2 regions of the Brevibacillus sp. MS2.2 genome follow, and region 2 is predicted to be linked to the other one. Evidence: riboswitches for the same ligand, from Rfam matches in the RefSeq annotation. Region 2 holds a riboswitch; the other holds the start of a gene.
The links. A riboswitch is a leader RNA that binds a small molecule or an ion and turns the genes downstream of it on or off. The one in region 2 is predicted to bind S-adenosylmethionine.
Positions count from the first base shown of each region.

Region 1: another riboswitch for S-adenosylmethionine. It lies ahead of mtnK (S-methyl-5-thioribose kinase); the one in region 2 lies ahead of HP568_RS00875 (BMP family lipoprotein).

Region 1 covers NZ_JABSUZ010000010.1:50,470-58,477, reverse strand. Annotated here, with positions in the region: gene HP568_RS11620 (sigma-70 family RNA polymerase sigma factor) at 157-633, shown strand; gene HP568_RS11615 (anti-sigma factor) at 633-1,814, shown strand; SAM riboswitch class I at 1,911-2,056, shown strand; gene mtnK (S-methyl-5-thioribose kinase) at 2,192-3,421, shown strand; gene mtnA (S-methyl-5-thioribose-1-phosphate isomerase) at 3,418-4,458, shown strand; gene HP568_RS11600 (GNAT family N-acetyltransferase) at 4,557-5,132, shown strand; gene HP568_RS11595 (ABC transporter ATP-binding protein) at 5,268-7,010, shown strand; gene HP568_RS11590 (ABC transporter ATP-binding protein) at 7,030-8,008, shown strand, end outside.
Region 2 covers NZ_JABSUZ010000001.1:199,812-207,819, reverse strand. Annotated here, with positions in the region: gene HP568_RS00885 (DUF3298 and DUF4163 domain-containing protein) at 65-682, opposite strand; gene HP568_RS00880 (methyl-accepting chemotaxis protein) at 838-2,313, shown strand; SAM riboswitch class I at 2,469-2,591, shown strand; gene HP568_RS00875 (BMP family lipoprotein) at 2,792-3,820, shown strand; gene HP568_RS00870 (ABC transporter ATP-binding protein) at 3,959-5,488, shown strand; gene HP568_RS00865 (ABC transporter permease) at 5,463-6,533, shown strand; gene HP568_RS00860 (ABC transporter permease) at 6,520-7,434, shown strand; gene HP568_RS00855 (sulfite oxidase-like oxidoreductase) at 7,475-8,008, shown strand, end outside.

The DNA.
Region 1 (8,008 bases), on a different contig from region 2:
TGATATGACGTTCATTGTCAGGAGTCAATCTTTGTTTTTGCAGAGAATGTGCAGCAGGTTATTAGAAAAATAAGACGAAGGTGAAACTTTTTGGCAATTCTTTCGTGGTAAGGGAGGAAGGGGTGTGAACGGCTTGGGAAAGTAGGTCTGGAGGATGTGTACCAGCTGCATGTAAACGATATTTACCGCTATCTTTTCCGGCTGACACGAGATGAGAGACTGGCAGAGGATCTGACACAGGAAACCTTTTGTCGCGCCTTCTCTTCCTTGGATGACTACCGTGGGGAAAAAGTACGGCCCTGGCTGTTCAAGGTGGCCTATCACGCTTTCGTGGACGGTTATCGCAAGAAGACGAAACAACGATTTGCGTTTGTGGAAGCCTTGCCAGAGCGACGTGATCATTCGGTGGTTGATCCGGCAGAGCATGTCGTGAACAAGGAGCTGTGGGAAGTGGCCCATGACTATTTGGAGCAACTTCCGGAAAAGCAGAGACAGGTCATTTTGTTGTCTGCCATGCAGTTTTCCTACGCGGAAATGGCAGAGGTACTCGGAATCGAGCTGGCAGACGTCAAGCGTTCCTTGTTTCGGGGACGACAAAAGATGCGGCAGTTGTGGAGGGAGGAAAGCCGGTGATGAACAAGGATGAGAATCATCGCGAGCAAAGGTTGCTTGCTTATTTGCGTGGGGAAATGGCGGAAGAAGATTCGAAACAATTCGAGGAGGAAATAGCCGCTGACGAGGAATACGCACAGCGGTTGGAGAGGCTTTTGTTGGGGGAAGAAACGAGAGAGGACAACGTGAAAATAAAACAGCCTGAAACACTGTCCGCTGAAAAACAGCGTGCCATTGTTCGCCGGGGGAAATGGAAAAATCGGTTATACAACGCTGGATTCACAATAGGGCTTCCCTTTTTGGCAGGAGTTGTGTTGCTGATTCTGAATGGCTGGGTTGGGTCTCTGATGCATGAAGATCTGTTTCACGTTGCGAAGTCGATGGTCAATTTTACTCAACCAGGTGTGAGAGTGGGGAGTAGTGGTTCACAGGTCGGATTGCTGTACGGAAACATCAGCATGGAACTACGCGAGCGGGTTGGGGGAGAAGAAAAGAACGCGGGCCGATTTGAGAGTACGAATGTGCTATGGAACGTGAATGCCAAGCCGCAATGGACAGACGGGGTCAGAGAGCAAAAGCTGTTTTTCCGTTATCCGACAGAGGGGGAAACGGAGGATACCATGTCTCTCACTTCGGCTGCCTGGACGACGATGGAGAAGCTGCCCGAGGGTACCGTTTCGCAGCTTGCGATATCATTTGATCACTTTTTGACGTATGACGAGTACTATAAACTGGTTACCCGCCATGTTAACTCTTCAGGACAAGATACAGTTTGGTTTGCGGTAGATACAGGAGTAGAGCTCAAGCAAGCTGAAAGCGATGCCGGAGATGTGCTGTTTGGCTCCGGGGAAGTATGGGGATTTGCCCAGCGAGAAATGGATTACGGTGGTGCATATGAAAAAGGGGATGGGGACAAGGTAATCGCAAACTATCTGGAGGAGATGAGGTATTTGTCAGAGCAAGAAGACCTGGCTCGCGATATCGGAAAATCCTTACTCTTTGGCAGAGATCTACAGATAGCAGAGCGATATAACTACATGCAGCAAAACGGAGTTCGAATCTACGGAGCCGTCCTCACCGGACCTACGAAAGAACTACTGAAGCTCAAGTCCGAAAAGTCGATAACAGCAGCGTTTCTAGGCAAGGTAAACTGGTGGAATTGGGAGCGACCTGCGGCATCGGGAACACAATACAGCTACTGATAGCAAGGTGCGAATTTTTGCACAAAAGGGTGTTGACATCGTGGAAGCGTTGGTTGTATGATTCAAACTAAATCAAAAACCGAATACGTTTTGGATACCTTATCCAGAGAAGGTGGAGGGACTGGCCCGATGATACCCGGCAACCGACATGACGCCATTCAGACGCAAGGAAGCGACTGATTGACAGGCGACATGCACGGTGCTAATTCCTGCAGAAACAAAAGTGGTCTGGAAGATAAGGGGGACATCAACACGGTTCTTACACGTGACGACAGCGACCTCTTTTCTTCGGGAAAAGAGGTCTTTTTATTGCTCCAGGGACACAAACAAGACAAGTAGAGATAGAGGAAAAATACGTAGAGGGGAGTTTTGGAATCATGGCATATCGCGCATTGACTGAACAGGAAGCAGTGGAGTACGTAAAAGGAATACCGGGTCTTTTTAGCGAAGGAGCCGATCTGACCAGTCGCGAAATTGGGGATGGCAACCTTAATCTGGTTTTTGACATTCAGGAGCCGGCAACCGGTAAGAGCGTCATTGTCAAGCAAGCACTGCCTTTTGCCCGCGTCGTGGGAGAATCTTGGCCGCTTACGATTGATCGGGCTCGTATCGAGAGCGAGGCACTCCGCATTCAGCACAAATACGTTCCAGACTTGGTGCCGCAGGTGTATCATTTCGACGGGGAGCTTGCGTTGACTGTCATGGAAAACGTCGGGGACCACATCATCATGCGCAAAGGTCTGATCGAAGGAAAGCGGTACCCGCTATTTGCGAAGCAAATTGGTCGTTTTCTCGCGCAAACCTTGTTCTTTACATCCGATCTGGGCGCGCATCCGTACGATAAAAAAGCGCTAGTCGGAACATTCATAAATCCAGAATTATGCAAAATCACAGAAGACCTGGTTTTTACTGATCCGTATGAAAATGCGCCTACCAACGACTTCAATCCGTTGATTCGCCGGGAAGTCGAGGCGATCTGGAACAACAGGCCGCTGAAGCTGGAAATCGCCAAGCTGAAATACGATTTCCTTACGCGCGCAGAAGCGCTGCTGCATGGTGACTTGCATACCGGAAGTATTTTCATCACGGAAAACAGCCTGAAGGCAATCGATCCGGAGTTCGCTTACTACGGCCCAATCGGTTTTGACATTGGGGCGATTATAGCCAATCTGCTGCTCAACTACGCAGGACAGCACGGTCTGCAAAAAGATCAAGGAGAACGGGAAGCGTACCGCGAATACTTACTGGAAACGGTCGAGGATGTCTGGAATGAATTCGTTTCGCAATTCGTTCAGCTCTGGCACAAGCACGCCAAAGAACGCAGTGCCCATGTCGAGGGACTGTGGCAAAGCTACGTGAAGCGCTTGATTCAGGATACAGCAGGCTATGCCGGATGCAAAATCTTGCGCCGTGTCATCGGCTTGGCAGGTGTAGCGGATCTGAATGCCATTGAAGACGACCAGACTCGCGCAGAAGCAGAGCGTCTGGCTCTCTCGATTGGAGAAGCGCTGATTCTCGGTCGCGGCAGCATAGACGAATCGACAGATATCACGGACATCGTACGCACTGTGACCGAACGTTACTATCAGGAGGCAACGACAGTATGACAACCAGCACCCAATTGGCACCTGTTAAGTGGGAGAATGACGCATTGGTCTTGCTTGACCAGACACGTCTGCCAGTAGAAACGATCTATTTGAACTTGACTACCTCCGAGCAAGTATGGGGTTCCATCCGTCGTTTGGAAGTGCGTGGCGCACCAGCGATTGGCATGGCGGCGGCTTACGGACTCTACCTTGGGATTCGTGGCAGTGAAGCGAGTAACTACGACGAGTTTTGGCAGGAACTGAACCAGCAGGCAGACTACCTGGGCTCTTCCCGTCCGACAGCCGTGAATCTGTTCTGGGCATTGGATCGCATCAAAGCTCGTGTTGAAAAAGAAAGCGGAGCGTCGATTGCCGAGTTGAAGGCGGCAGTGCTTGATGAAGCACTGGCGATTCAAAAGGAAGACGCTGAAGTATGCCAGACCATCGGAGAACATCTGCTCACACTGTTGCATGACGGTATGGGAATTCTCACGCACTGTAATCCAGGGGCATTGGCTACAGCAGCGTACGGTACGGCTACCGCTCCCTTTTATTTGGCAAAGGAACGCGGCTGGAACCTGAAGGTGTACGCGGACGAAACCCGTCCTGTCCTGCAAGGCGCTCGTCTTACTGCATTTGAATTGCAGCAGGCAGGGATTGATGTGACGCTGATCTGCGACAACATGGCCGCGATGGTAATGTCCCAAGGGAAAGTAGAGGCTGTCATCGTGGGTACAGACCGCGTAGCAGCGAATGGCGATGTCGCCAACAAGATCGGTACGTATGGGGTAGCGGTATTGGCAAAAGCTCACGGCATTCCTTTTTACGTGGCAGCTCCCTTGTCCTCTGTTGATCTGGAGACACCGACAGGCGCAGATATTCCGATTGAAGAGCGTCCAGCCGAGGAAATTACCCATGGATTGGGCAAACAGGTGGCTCCAGACGATATCAAGGTGTACAATCCTGCGTTCGATGTAACGCCTGCGAAGTACATTACAGCAATCGTTACGGAGACAGGCATTTTCAAGCCAGAAGAGATCGGCAATAGCAAAAAATAAAAGAACTATTTTAAGCGTTCGCCCTGTTGTTACTGGCGGGCGCTTTTTGCTCATTTTGGTGTTTTCCAGTAAAATAGCCAAGAAAAGGGGAGATTCGTATGCAACCGATTCAACGGATAGCCATCAATGAAGATACGTACTTGAAACAATTAGAATTAGCTGATGCTGAGGAGTTATTTTTGCTTACGGATTCGAACCGGGAGAGTCTTATGGAATGGCTGCCGTGGCTGAATTATACGAAGAAGGTAGAGGATTCGCGCCAATTCATCCAAGCGACGATCAACCAGTACAACGATAATCGGGGCATCAACTACGGTATTTGGTACCAAGGACGTCTGGCTGGTACAGTCGGTGTACATACGGTGGATTGGATTAACAAAAAGACGTCCATTGGCTATTGGCTGGGTGCGCAATTTCAGGGCAAGGGCCTGATGACAGAAGCAGTGGCGACCTACTTGGACGTATTGATCTTCGGGTCGTGGGATTTGGAAAAAGTAACGATTCAGGCTGCTACGGAAAACTTCAAGAGCAGATCGATCCCCGAACGATTAGGGTTTCAACTGGAAGGGATACTACGCCGGAATGAATTCCTTTACGATCATTACGTGGATCATGCCACTTACAGCCTGCTAAAAGAAGAATGGCTCGACTGGAAAACCGATAAAAAATCTTAGATCGAACTGTATGCTTCGATTGACAATGAAAATTCTGTAAATTACGATGGTGAAGACAGATCAAGAGGGCTGCGTGTGATTCGCAAGCCCTTTTTTAGTCGTGCTGTTAGGTTTGAATAAATAGAGGTGATTTATATGCAGACACTTCGGCAATTATCTTGGTTTTTTCGTGCCTATTGGAAACGGTACGTCATTGGGATCTCTGTGCTGTTTATTATCGATGTGCTCATGCTTTGGCCGCCGAAATTAATTGGCGACACGGTGGATTCGATTCGCAACAGTTCCCTGACGGACGCTGACTTGACGCAAACAGTGGTCATCTTGCTCATTTTGGGTGTTAGCTTGTATGGATTGCGGTTTCTCTGGCGGTATTTGTTAAATGGAGGAGCTTTGATACTGGAGAGGACGTTGCGTGAGCGACTGTTTGCCCATTTGACGAGAATGACTCCGTCGTTTTTTCATCGCAAACGCAGTGGCGATCTGATGGCCGTCGCTACCAACGACATTCCTGCCATTGAACAAACGGCCAGTACAGGGGTGCTTACGCTTGTCGATGCGCTGTTCATGACCGTGTTAACGCTGGGCGTCATGGTGACCGCGATTGATTGGAAGCTGACGCTGGCGGCACTGATCCCGATGCCGTTTTTGGCTTGGTCAACGGCGTACTATGGAAGGTTGCTGCATGAGCGCTTTTACTTGGCGCAGGAAGCATTCGGAGAGATGAATGATCATGTCCAACAATCTGTGTCAGGCGTTCGGGTATTGAGAGCGTTTGTACAGGAAAAGGCCGATATCGAGGCGTATCGCCGGGTCAGTGAAAAAACGTTGGAGCGAAATGTGAGCGTTTCGCGGATCGACGCCCTGTTCGAGCCGACGATCGCGATTATTATTGGCTTCAGCTTTTTGATCGGGCTGGGCTATGGGACGTATTTGGTGTTCACCAGCGCCATCTCCTTAGGGGATTTGGTTGCGTTCAATTTATACTTGGGTCTTTTAATTTGGCCGATGTTCGCCTTTGGTTGGCTTGTCAATGTGTTGCAACGCGGTGGTGCTTCCCACAAGCGTTTCACAGAACTAATGGTGGAGCAGCCAGATGTGACGGAGGCAGCGAATCCGGTCACGAGCCAAATCGCCAATACTGTAGAAGCACGCCATTTTTCTTTTACGTATCCGGGCACTGACAAGCCGGCACTCACCGACATCTCGTTTCGTTTGGGTGAAGGAGAGACGCTTGGGATTGTCGGACGGACAGGAAGCGGCAAGTCGACGCTATGTCGTGCCTTATTGCATCAATATCAGATGAAGGAACAAGCTTTGTTTATCGGGGGCATCCCGATCGAAGGACTCGCATTCGATACGCTGCGGGAAAAAATCGGCTACGTGCCTCAGGAGCATCTGCTGTTCTCACGGACGATTGTCGAAAATGTTGCATTCGGGAAACCACAAGCGACGACCGAGGAAGTGATGCATGCGTTGGAGCTTGCGGAGATGAAGAGAGATCTGGAGCAATTCAGAGATGGATTGCAAACCATGGTTGGAGAGAAGGGGGTCACCCTCTCCGGGGGGCAAAAACAGCGCATTTCCATTGCACGCGCTCTTTTGATGGATGCGGGAATCCTGATTCTCGATGATTCATTATCGGCTGTGGACGCCCGGACTGAGGAGAGCATCCTTCGTCATCTGAGACAGGAACGCGCGGATAAAACGACGATTATTACCGCTCATCGTCTGTCTGCCGTCCAGCATGCCCAACTGATTCTCGTACTGGATGAGGGGCAGATCGTCGAACGGGGGACACATGACGAGCTGATGCAGCGCAACGGCTGGTATGCAGAGCAGTACCGTCGTCAGCAGATGGAACAGGATGTGGCTGGTTGAGAGAGGGGGAAGGCGTTTCATGAGCAAAGAAAATGTATGGGGGCGTTTGACCGAGTACGCCAGGCCATTTCAAAAGCAAATACTAGGCGCGTTGTTTCTGCTCTTGCTGGGAACGAGTGCAGAGTTGGCAGGTCCTTTTTTAGCCAAGGTCATGATTGATAATCACATCCTGGCGATCCAAAAGCCTTGGTATCAACTGGACGAAGTGCCACCACAAGCAGCGGGGCAAGTCGCCTCACTGAACGGTACGAACTATATTCGTGAAGATGTTGCAGCAAAGATGGGTCTTGCTTTGGACAGTATCAAGCAAAAGGAAGTAAGCGTGCTGACAGAAGGCACGACCTATTACTTGGTTTCTGGCAAAGTAAATCCAAACACGCAGAAGCAATTCACTCCGATTGCGCCAGAAAACGGCAGGGAGCGCTTCGAGGTAACAACGAAGGATCAATCAGGTCAAAAGATGACCTCTACAGGCATTCGGCTGACCGCAGAGGAAGTCAAAGCGATGTATCAGGGGGATGTCCTGCCCATTGTCTGGCTGTCCGTAGGTTATGGAGCACTGATCTTGCTCTCTGCTGGATTCAATTACGTCCAGATTTTGTGGCTGCAAAAGATCGCTCAGCGCATCATTCAGCAAATGCGGATGAAGCTGTTTATCCATTTGCAAAAGCTCCCGGTTGCCTTTTTTGACAAAACGCCAGTAGGTGCGCTCGTCTCCCGTGTGAGCAATGATACAGAAGCCATCCGTGAGCTGTATGTAAGTGTACTCGCCACATTTGTACAAAACGGTCTTTATTTGATTGGAATCTTGATCGCACTCTACATCTTGCAGCCTGAGCTCGCCCTCTTCTGCTTTTTGACTGTGCCAGTGCTCGTACTGCTAGTCTACGTGTATCAAAAGTACAGTTCTCGCTACTATGCGGTGATTCGCGCGAAGCTCGGTGATATGAACACAACGATCAATGAAATGATCCAGAACATGACGATCGTGCAGGCTT
Region 2 (8,008 bases):
AGAATCAGGCGAGTGTCATGGAAGAAGACACTCACCTGGATGAAAACTACGGTGGTACAGTGCACTAATCTGCGGACAAGATGCTCAAAGGTCCTTTTTCATTGATGAGCGGCTCCAGTTCATAGACGGAAATGGGGAACATGGGGAAACCGACGTAATAGGGCGTAATTTCGTACAACTGGAAGTAGATGACCAGTGCTTTGTCGGCGAGGTAATAATCTTGATCGGGCTTAATCGAAGTAAAGCCATTGAGTGTGGGGATGTTTCTTTCTTTGATTTGACGCTTGATGTTTTCAGAAATCACCTTGACGTAATCGCTTCCTGGCTTGAATAATTCCCGCAGTGTATACAGCTTGCCTGTTTGGATATCTGCAGTGATCGACCCGAGGAAGGTCATGCCATGAGCCATTTGCGGTGTGTAGGCGTAGTTGCTCAACACGACGCTGAAAATACCGCGTTCGTTTGTCTTGATCTCGTAGCTTCCTTGCATTTCTGTATTTCCCGGTACCTGAACCCGTTGCTGCTCATGAATTAAGCCTTGAACCGTTTGAGAAATCGCCCGGTTGATCTCTTTTTCCGCTTGCTGATTGGCTAAGCCTGCCAATTGGGGATAGTAAATCGTAGTGTTCGGACGGCTAATCGTCCGTGTCAGCACAGTGGCTGGCAATTGATTGAGTTCCACTTTTCTCCGGTTGCCTCCTGTACGTGTGAGTTGTGTAATAGCCTATTCGAAATTGTTTTTGGCTGTTCTCACTTTTTTCACAAATTTGGCAAAGGTTTGGCTATATAATGGGGAAAGAATCCGATACATAAGTAATAGGAAAAAGGGGGGCAATTATGATTCAATTGATTCGCAATACCTTGACTGACAAAGAAGGCTTTATGATTTTCATCCTATGGAATCATTTGTGGATGGCGGGACTCATTGCCTACCAAGTGGATGTGAACTTCTGGAAAGTGACGTCCTTGGGATTGCTGGTCACTTTAATTGTTTCGCCGTATTATTTCATTCGCAAAGATAGTCATGTGATTCGTTATCTGGTAGCAATCGGACTCATGTTTTATGCGATTTCATTCGATCACTTTACCACTTATCAAGAGGTTTCGTTCCTCGCCTTCATCGTCATGGGCTTTTTGGCAGCCTATTTGGACTGGAAGCTAGTAGTAACAGCGGGAATTACCCAAATCGTCGTCACGGTTGTCGGGTTTTATACGGGAACGTACGAGATTTTCAACGGTGATTTTTCCGAGCTTAATCTGGGTGTGCGTATCGTAGCGATTCTCATGATGATGGGAGCCGTCACGTATCTGTGTCTCGCCGGACAAGCCTCCCTGCAAAAAGCGCACGACGCAAGGCAGGAAGCGGAAGAGAAGGAGCGCCGTCTGGAAGAAATGCTTTTGAACATCCAGGAAATGACGGAGCAACTGGATCGTACAAGCGATCATGTTCATGAACATGCGGAAGGTACGAAGCGCAATACAGATGAAATGATGGTAGCCTTCAAGGAAGTCGCCGTTGGTATGGAATCGCAGGCGAATTCTACGGTGAAGATCGAAGAAGAGGTTCAATCCATCGACCAGGAAATCGAGGCAGTCACAACACAGACCAATGCAATGAAAACGGAATCGCAACAAAACAACCGTCGTCTGGCAGATAGTGTTCAGATGATGAACGAGCTGTCCTTGCAGATGGAGCAAATTGTGCAGGCAGTCAATGTAGCAGCCTCTACGATTCACCAGCTCAATCGGCAGGCGAATCGCGTAGAGGAAATTGTCGGCGCGATTAATCAGATCGCGACACAAACGAATCTCTTGGCGCTGAATGCAGCGATTGAATCGGCGCGTGCAGGCGAGCATGGACGTGGATTTGCTGTTGTAGCAGATGAGGTACGCAAGCTGGCGGAACAAAGCGCGACAGCTACGCAGGAAATTACCGACATTTTGAAGTCTCTCCATCAGGAAAGTGAGAATGCGGTGCAGCATATGAGCAATGGGGAAACGTCTGTTGCAAAAGGCCAAGAGCTGGCGGTGAAAACAGTGGCCTCCATCGAAGCAGTGCGTGCTGGGATGATGGCCTTCCTGGAAGCGGCTGATCAAGTAAGCTCCAGCATGGACCGGGTAAAAGTGCGTTCCGGTGAAGTTGCCATCGAGATGTCGACCATTACAGCGGTAACCGAGGAATCCGTAGCCAACTTGGAAGAGCTGTTTGCGACAGCAGAAAACCAGCATCAAAAAGTGCGTGAGATTACGGAAGAGCTGGGCGAGCTGAATACGTTGTCTCATCGTCTCCAGCAAACCTTTCACGTAAAATAGGTAGGGGCTGTGGTTCTCGCCAATTTCTCGGTGCTGAAAAGACGACTTTTTAAACTTCGATTTACTTTTAGAAGTGTTTGGAATTGAGAAAAAAGAATTGCATTTTTGAACCGTTCTGCTAGAATGAATTCCATTGTAACTAAATATATTCACCTACCTTATCAAGAGCGGCGGAGGGACTGGCCCGATGATGCCCGGCAACCACTGATCATGTCTATGCATGAACAGAAAGGTGCCAATTCCTGCAAAACCTGTACCATGGTTTTGACAGATGAGGAAGAGAACGGCTACGTACGCAAACTCTTCCTCCGGGAAGAGTTTTTTTGTTGTATTTGTATAGGGAAGGGGGTAATAAACGAACGATAAATTAATTTTATATGAGAATATTCGTAAATGGTATTGAAAAAATGGGTAAAAAGCCGTACATTACCTATTAGGATAAAGAAAAACGTAAAGTTCGGATAGGGAGAGATACATCATGAAGAAGCTATTGCTCGCATTAACGACATTCGCAGTATTGGCAACAGGGTGCTCGACTGGCACAAGCGCACCTGCTGATCAGCCAGGAGGACAAGCGGCAGGACAAGAGGGCGCGGCCAAAAAGCGAATTGCCTTGATTTTGCCCGAGAAAATCGGTGTGAATCCGTTCTTCCAACAAATGGATGATGGTGCGAAGAAAGCCGCACAAGAGCTGGGTGCAGAAGTGAAAACGATTGAATCTACGGACCATGGAGCGATTGAAGAGAATTTGCGCGTGGCTGTTGCAGAAAATTATGATTTGATCATCACTTCTTCCTTTACATCAGAGGATGCATTGAAAAAAGTAGCTACCGAAAATCCTGACCGTAATTTTGCGATTATTGATACTGTAGTGGATTTGCCAAACGTTCGCAGTGTTACCTTCCGTGAGCAGGAAGCAGCTTACCTGGTGGGAGCAGCAGCAGGTCTGGCAACGAAAACGAACAAAGTGGGCATGGTTGTCGCTCTTGATATCCCGCAGTTGAAAAAATGGACAGTTGGCTTCGAAGAGGGCTTGAAAGCGACGAATCCAAAAGCAGAGCTGATGGTCAACTATGTAGGAAGCTTCACTGACCCGGCAAAAGCGAAGGAATTGGCTTTGCTCCAAGCTTCCAAAGGCGCTGACTTCATTAACGGTGCAGCAGCAGTAGGCGACCTCGGCGTTTTCGAGGCAGCGAAGGAAAAAGGCTTCTTCACAGCAGGTCAGGACGTTGACCGTACGACGATTGATCCAGAGCATATTGTTCTGTCCCAATTGAAAGGGACTGACGCGGCAGCTTATGAAACCGTGAAGACCTTTGTAGAAGGAACATTCAAACCAGGTGTTGTTGCGTACGGCTTGAAAGAAAAAGGTGTTGGCGTAACCTATGTCACGCACGAAAGCAAAACGCCTTTGCATGCTTTTATTGGACAAGAAGTGGTGGATAAAGTGAAAGCGATCAGCGATGAGATTGTAGCGGGTACTCGCAAAGTACCAGACCAGTTTTAAAAAGGTAGCTCGGTGCTGAAAAGCTAACTTTTTGAACGCTTATGTAAAGCTTGTGCACAGTGATGGATGTGACCGACTACGGCTGTGTAGTCGGTCTTCCATTTTCATAAAAGGACGTACAGAAATGAGGGAGTGGGAATGACCGATCGCTTGGAAATGAGGGGCATGACCAAGAAGTACGGAGATTTTACCGCCAACGACAAGGTGTCGTTCTCACTGGCAGCAGGAGAAGTCCACGCGATTGTCGGGGAAAATGGAGCGGGCAAAACGACACTGATGCGGATGCTGTACGGGATGGAGCAGCCGACGTCGGGAGAGATCGTGTTAAACGGTAAGCCAGTCGTTTTTCGCGGACCAGAGGATGCGATTCGAAAAGGGATCGGGATGGTTCACCAGCACTTTATGCTCTTCGGAGAATTCAGTGTGACTGAAAATATCGTGATCGGATACGAGCCGAAGCAAGCGGGTTTTTTCAAAAGAAAGGACGCGGAGGACAAGGTGCGGGCGCTGAGTGAGCAGTATCGCATTCCGATTCATCCGCAGGCCAAGGTAGCGAATTGCTCGATTGGGGAACAGCAACGGGTCGAAATTTTGAAGGTCCTGTATCAGGGAGCGGATATTATCGTGCTGGACGAGCCGACCGCTGTCCTTACCCCGCTGGAGGTGCGCGACCTGCTGCAAACGATTCGAAACCTGGCAAAGAGCGGCAAGAGCGTCATTTTGATTACACATAAGTTGCAGGAAGTCATGGAGGTAGCTGATCGTATTACAGTACTGCGCGGAGGCAAAGTGACGGGAACGGTTTCCCGTACAGAAACCAATGCGGACGATTTAGCCAGACTAATGGTCGGACGTGAATTGCAGGAGTTAGCTGAGCGACTTCCTCTGGATAAAGGCCCCTTGTTGCAGGTAGAGAATCTCTCGGTTCGAGAAAAGCAGACTCTGCTCGATCAAGTCAGCTTTACCGTGCACCACGGGGAAATCGTAGGAATCGCAGGTGTTTCCGGGAATGGTCAATCGGAGCTGCTGCAAGCGATCAGCGGCTTGCGAGCGGCACAGGAGGGCACGGTGCGATTAGGCGGCAAGGACGTGACGAACAAATCAGTTGCCACTATTCGGGATGCGGGCTTGGCGCATATTCCGGAGGATCGCTACCTGTGGGGAACGGCCAAACTCTCAAGCGTCGAGGAAAATGCGTTGATGGGCTATCAGCGAAAGTCTGCTTACAACCGCCGTGGCGTCGTTTTGCGGGAGAAATTCCGCCAAGTCGTAAAAGGCTGGGTAGAGCAGTTCGCCATCAAGACAGGCTCCCGACAATTGCAGGAGCTGGCTGGGAATCTGTCAGGTGGAAACTTGCAAAAGCTGATCGTAGCAAGGGAACTGGGACACGAAACCCCGTTTTTGATTGCGGCTGAGCCTACGCGCGGGGTGGATATCGGTGCCATGGAGTACATCCATCAGGCGCTGATCGAAAAGCGCAATCAGGGAGACGGGATCTTGCTAGTCTCCTCCGAATTGTCCGAAATTCTCGCCTTGTCAGACAGGATTTTGGTCATGTATAAAGGGCGAATCGCTGGAGAGCTTTCACGCCTGGAGGCAACCGAAGAAAAAATCAGCGTGATCATGGCGGGAGGAAGCATTCATGGCAGCAATCAAAGAGCTATCTAAGTCATTGGTTCAGCCGTTATTGGCTGTCGTCATCGGTTTGTTGACCGGGGCACTGGTCATTGCTGCAGTTGGCGAATCGATCTTGGGCACCTACCAGGAAATGTGGAAAGGGGCCTTTGGCAGTTTTTATTTCTTTACATCTACATTAGCGAGAGCCACGCCTATCATGCTGATTGCCTTGGGTCTTTCCCTCGCATTTCGGGCAGGGGTATTCAACCTGGGGGCGGAAGGGCAAATGGTGCTGGGTGCCGTCAGTGCTGCGTTAGTCTCGATCTACTTGCCAGCGCCGGGAATGATCAAAATTGTGGCGGGTATGTTCGCAGGAATGGCGGTCGGCGGGTTCTGGGCGTTGCTGCCGGGCTTTATGGAAGCACGCTTTCGTATTCCGTTGCTCATCTCTACGTTGCTCTTCAACTATATCGCGGTATTGTTTGCGAGCTATCTCGTGACAGAGCCATTCCGGGATCGCACGGGTTCTGCGGCACTTGCACAGACCGTCATGCTGGAGAAAAGTGCGTGGCTTCCGAAGCTGTTTGCCGGGATGAGCGTGCATGCAGGATTTTTGTTTGCGATCGTTGCAGCGCTGCTGTTGTTCTGGGTACTTCGTTTTACGCCTTTTGGTTATGAAGTAAAGATGCTGGGTCAAAACTCGCTGTTTGCTCAATACGGAGGAATTAATCGCATTCGGGTGATGCTGACCGGGATGTTTGCCAGTGGTGGACTGGCTGGCTTGGCGGGAACCGTAGAGGTAATGGGGGCGCACTATCGTTTTGTGGACGGGGCGCTGACTGTACCGGGCTTCGCCTGGACGGGCCTGATGGCCGCTCTGCTTGCGAACTCGCATCCACTTGGCATCATTGTGACTTCGATTCTGCTTGCTGCTTTTCAGACAGGAGCCATGGGGGTAGAGCGCAATACGGATGTGCCGCTGGAGCTGGCAAGTGTGATACAAGCGGTATTGATTTTGTTCATCTCTGCCAAGTTCAGCTACGACTGGTGGAAAAAGCGGAAGGCAAAAGGAGGGGAATCGCATGGAGCTCTTTGATTGGTCCCTCCTCAGTTCTACCATTCGGATGGTCACGCCAATCTTGTTGGCAGCTTTGGGTGGAGCGCTCTGCGCACGTGTCGGAATTTTTAATGTTGGCCTGGAGGGATTGGTACTGGTCGGTGCCTTTTCCGCGATTGTCGGCAATCATTTTACCGGGAATCTCTTTCTGGCTGTTTTGATTGCAGCGCTGGTCAGCGTTGTCTTTTCGCTCTTATTCGCGTACATGACGATCAAGCTAAGGGCGAATGAAATCGTCGTCGGTGTGGCAATTAACTTTCTCGCGTTGGGATTGACGACATTTGCACTACGGGCGATTTTCGGTGTCAAAGGGGCCTTTTACGATAAGGATATGGCTGGCTTGCCAACCGTAGAGATTCCTTTCATTCACGATATTCCGGTCATCGGAGGCATTGTCTCTGGTCATTCGCCGCTCGTGTATTTTGCGTTTTTGGCTGCCATTCTGTTGTATGTGTTCTTTTATCGGACGGTTACGGGCTTCCGCGTCCTCGCAGTTGGTCTGAATCCTGTTGCGGCGCGCAGTCTCGGTCTGAAAGTGACGGGACTTCAGGTGCTGGCGATTGTGATGAGTGGCGCTTTGTGCGGGATTGCAGGGGCACAGCTTTCACTGGGGCAAGTCACGATGTTTACAGAAGGTATGACGGCTGGTCGGGGCTTCATCGCATTGGTAGCGATGATGATGGGGCAGTCGCATCCACTCGGTATTTTGGCTTCCAGCTTTTTGTTCGGGTTGATGGATGCCCTTAGTATTCGTTTGCAGGGCTTTTCACTTCCGACGCAATTTACGGCTATGCTGCCATACGTGCTGACGATTGTGGCGATGTTCTTCTTGAAGAACAAGAGTCAGATCGGCAGCGACAATCAGCAGAGCACCCGTTAAACACAGGCCATATAGACAGCGAAGACAGGGGAGATGCGAGATGAACAACAAGGCAGATCGGATCAAAAGAATGAAAGTACCCGCCCCAGTGGGACCGGGACTCGCCAGACGACTTCCGCCAGGACAAATCCTGACAGAGCGTTTTCCCATTTTGCATGAGGGAGACGTGCCCGTGTATGACATGAACGAATGGACGCTGCGCGTTTTCGGAGAGGTAGACCGGGAAGTAACGCTCACCTACGAAGAGATCATGACGATGCCGCAAGTGACAGTGACGAGCGACATTCACTGCGTGACGCGCTGGTCCCGTTTTGACAATGCATTTACAGGCGTGCGTTTTCGTGATTTTCTACAGGCGATTGGTGTGACCCCGCGAGCGAACTTTGTCATGCTGCACGGTGATCACGACTATACCGCCAATGTGCCGCTCGCTGATCTGGAGCGTGATGATGTACTGCTGGCGCACTCCTTTGATGGAGAGCGACTGACGGATAAGCACGGCTGGCCGCTTCGCCTGGTTGTTCCTCATCTATATTTCTGGAAAAGCGTGAAGTGGATCAGGGGAATTGAATTT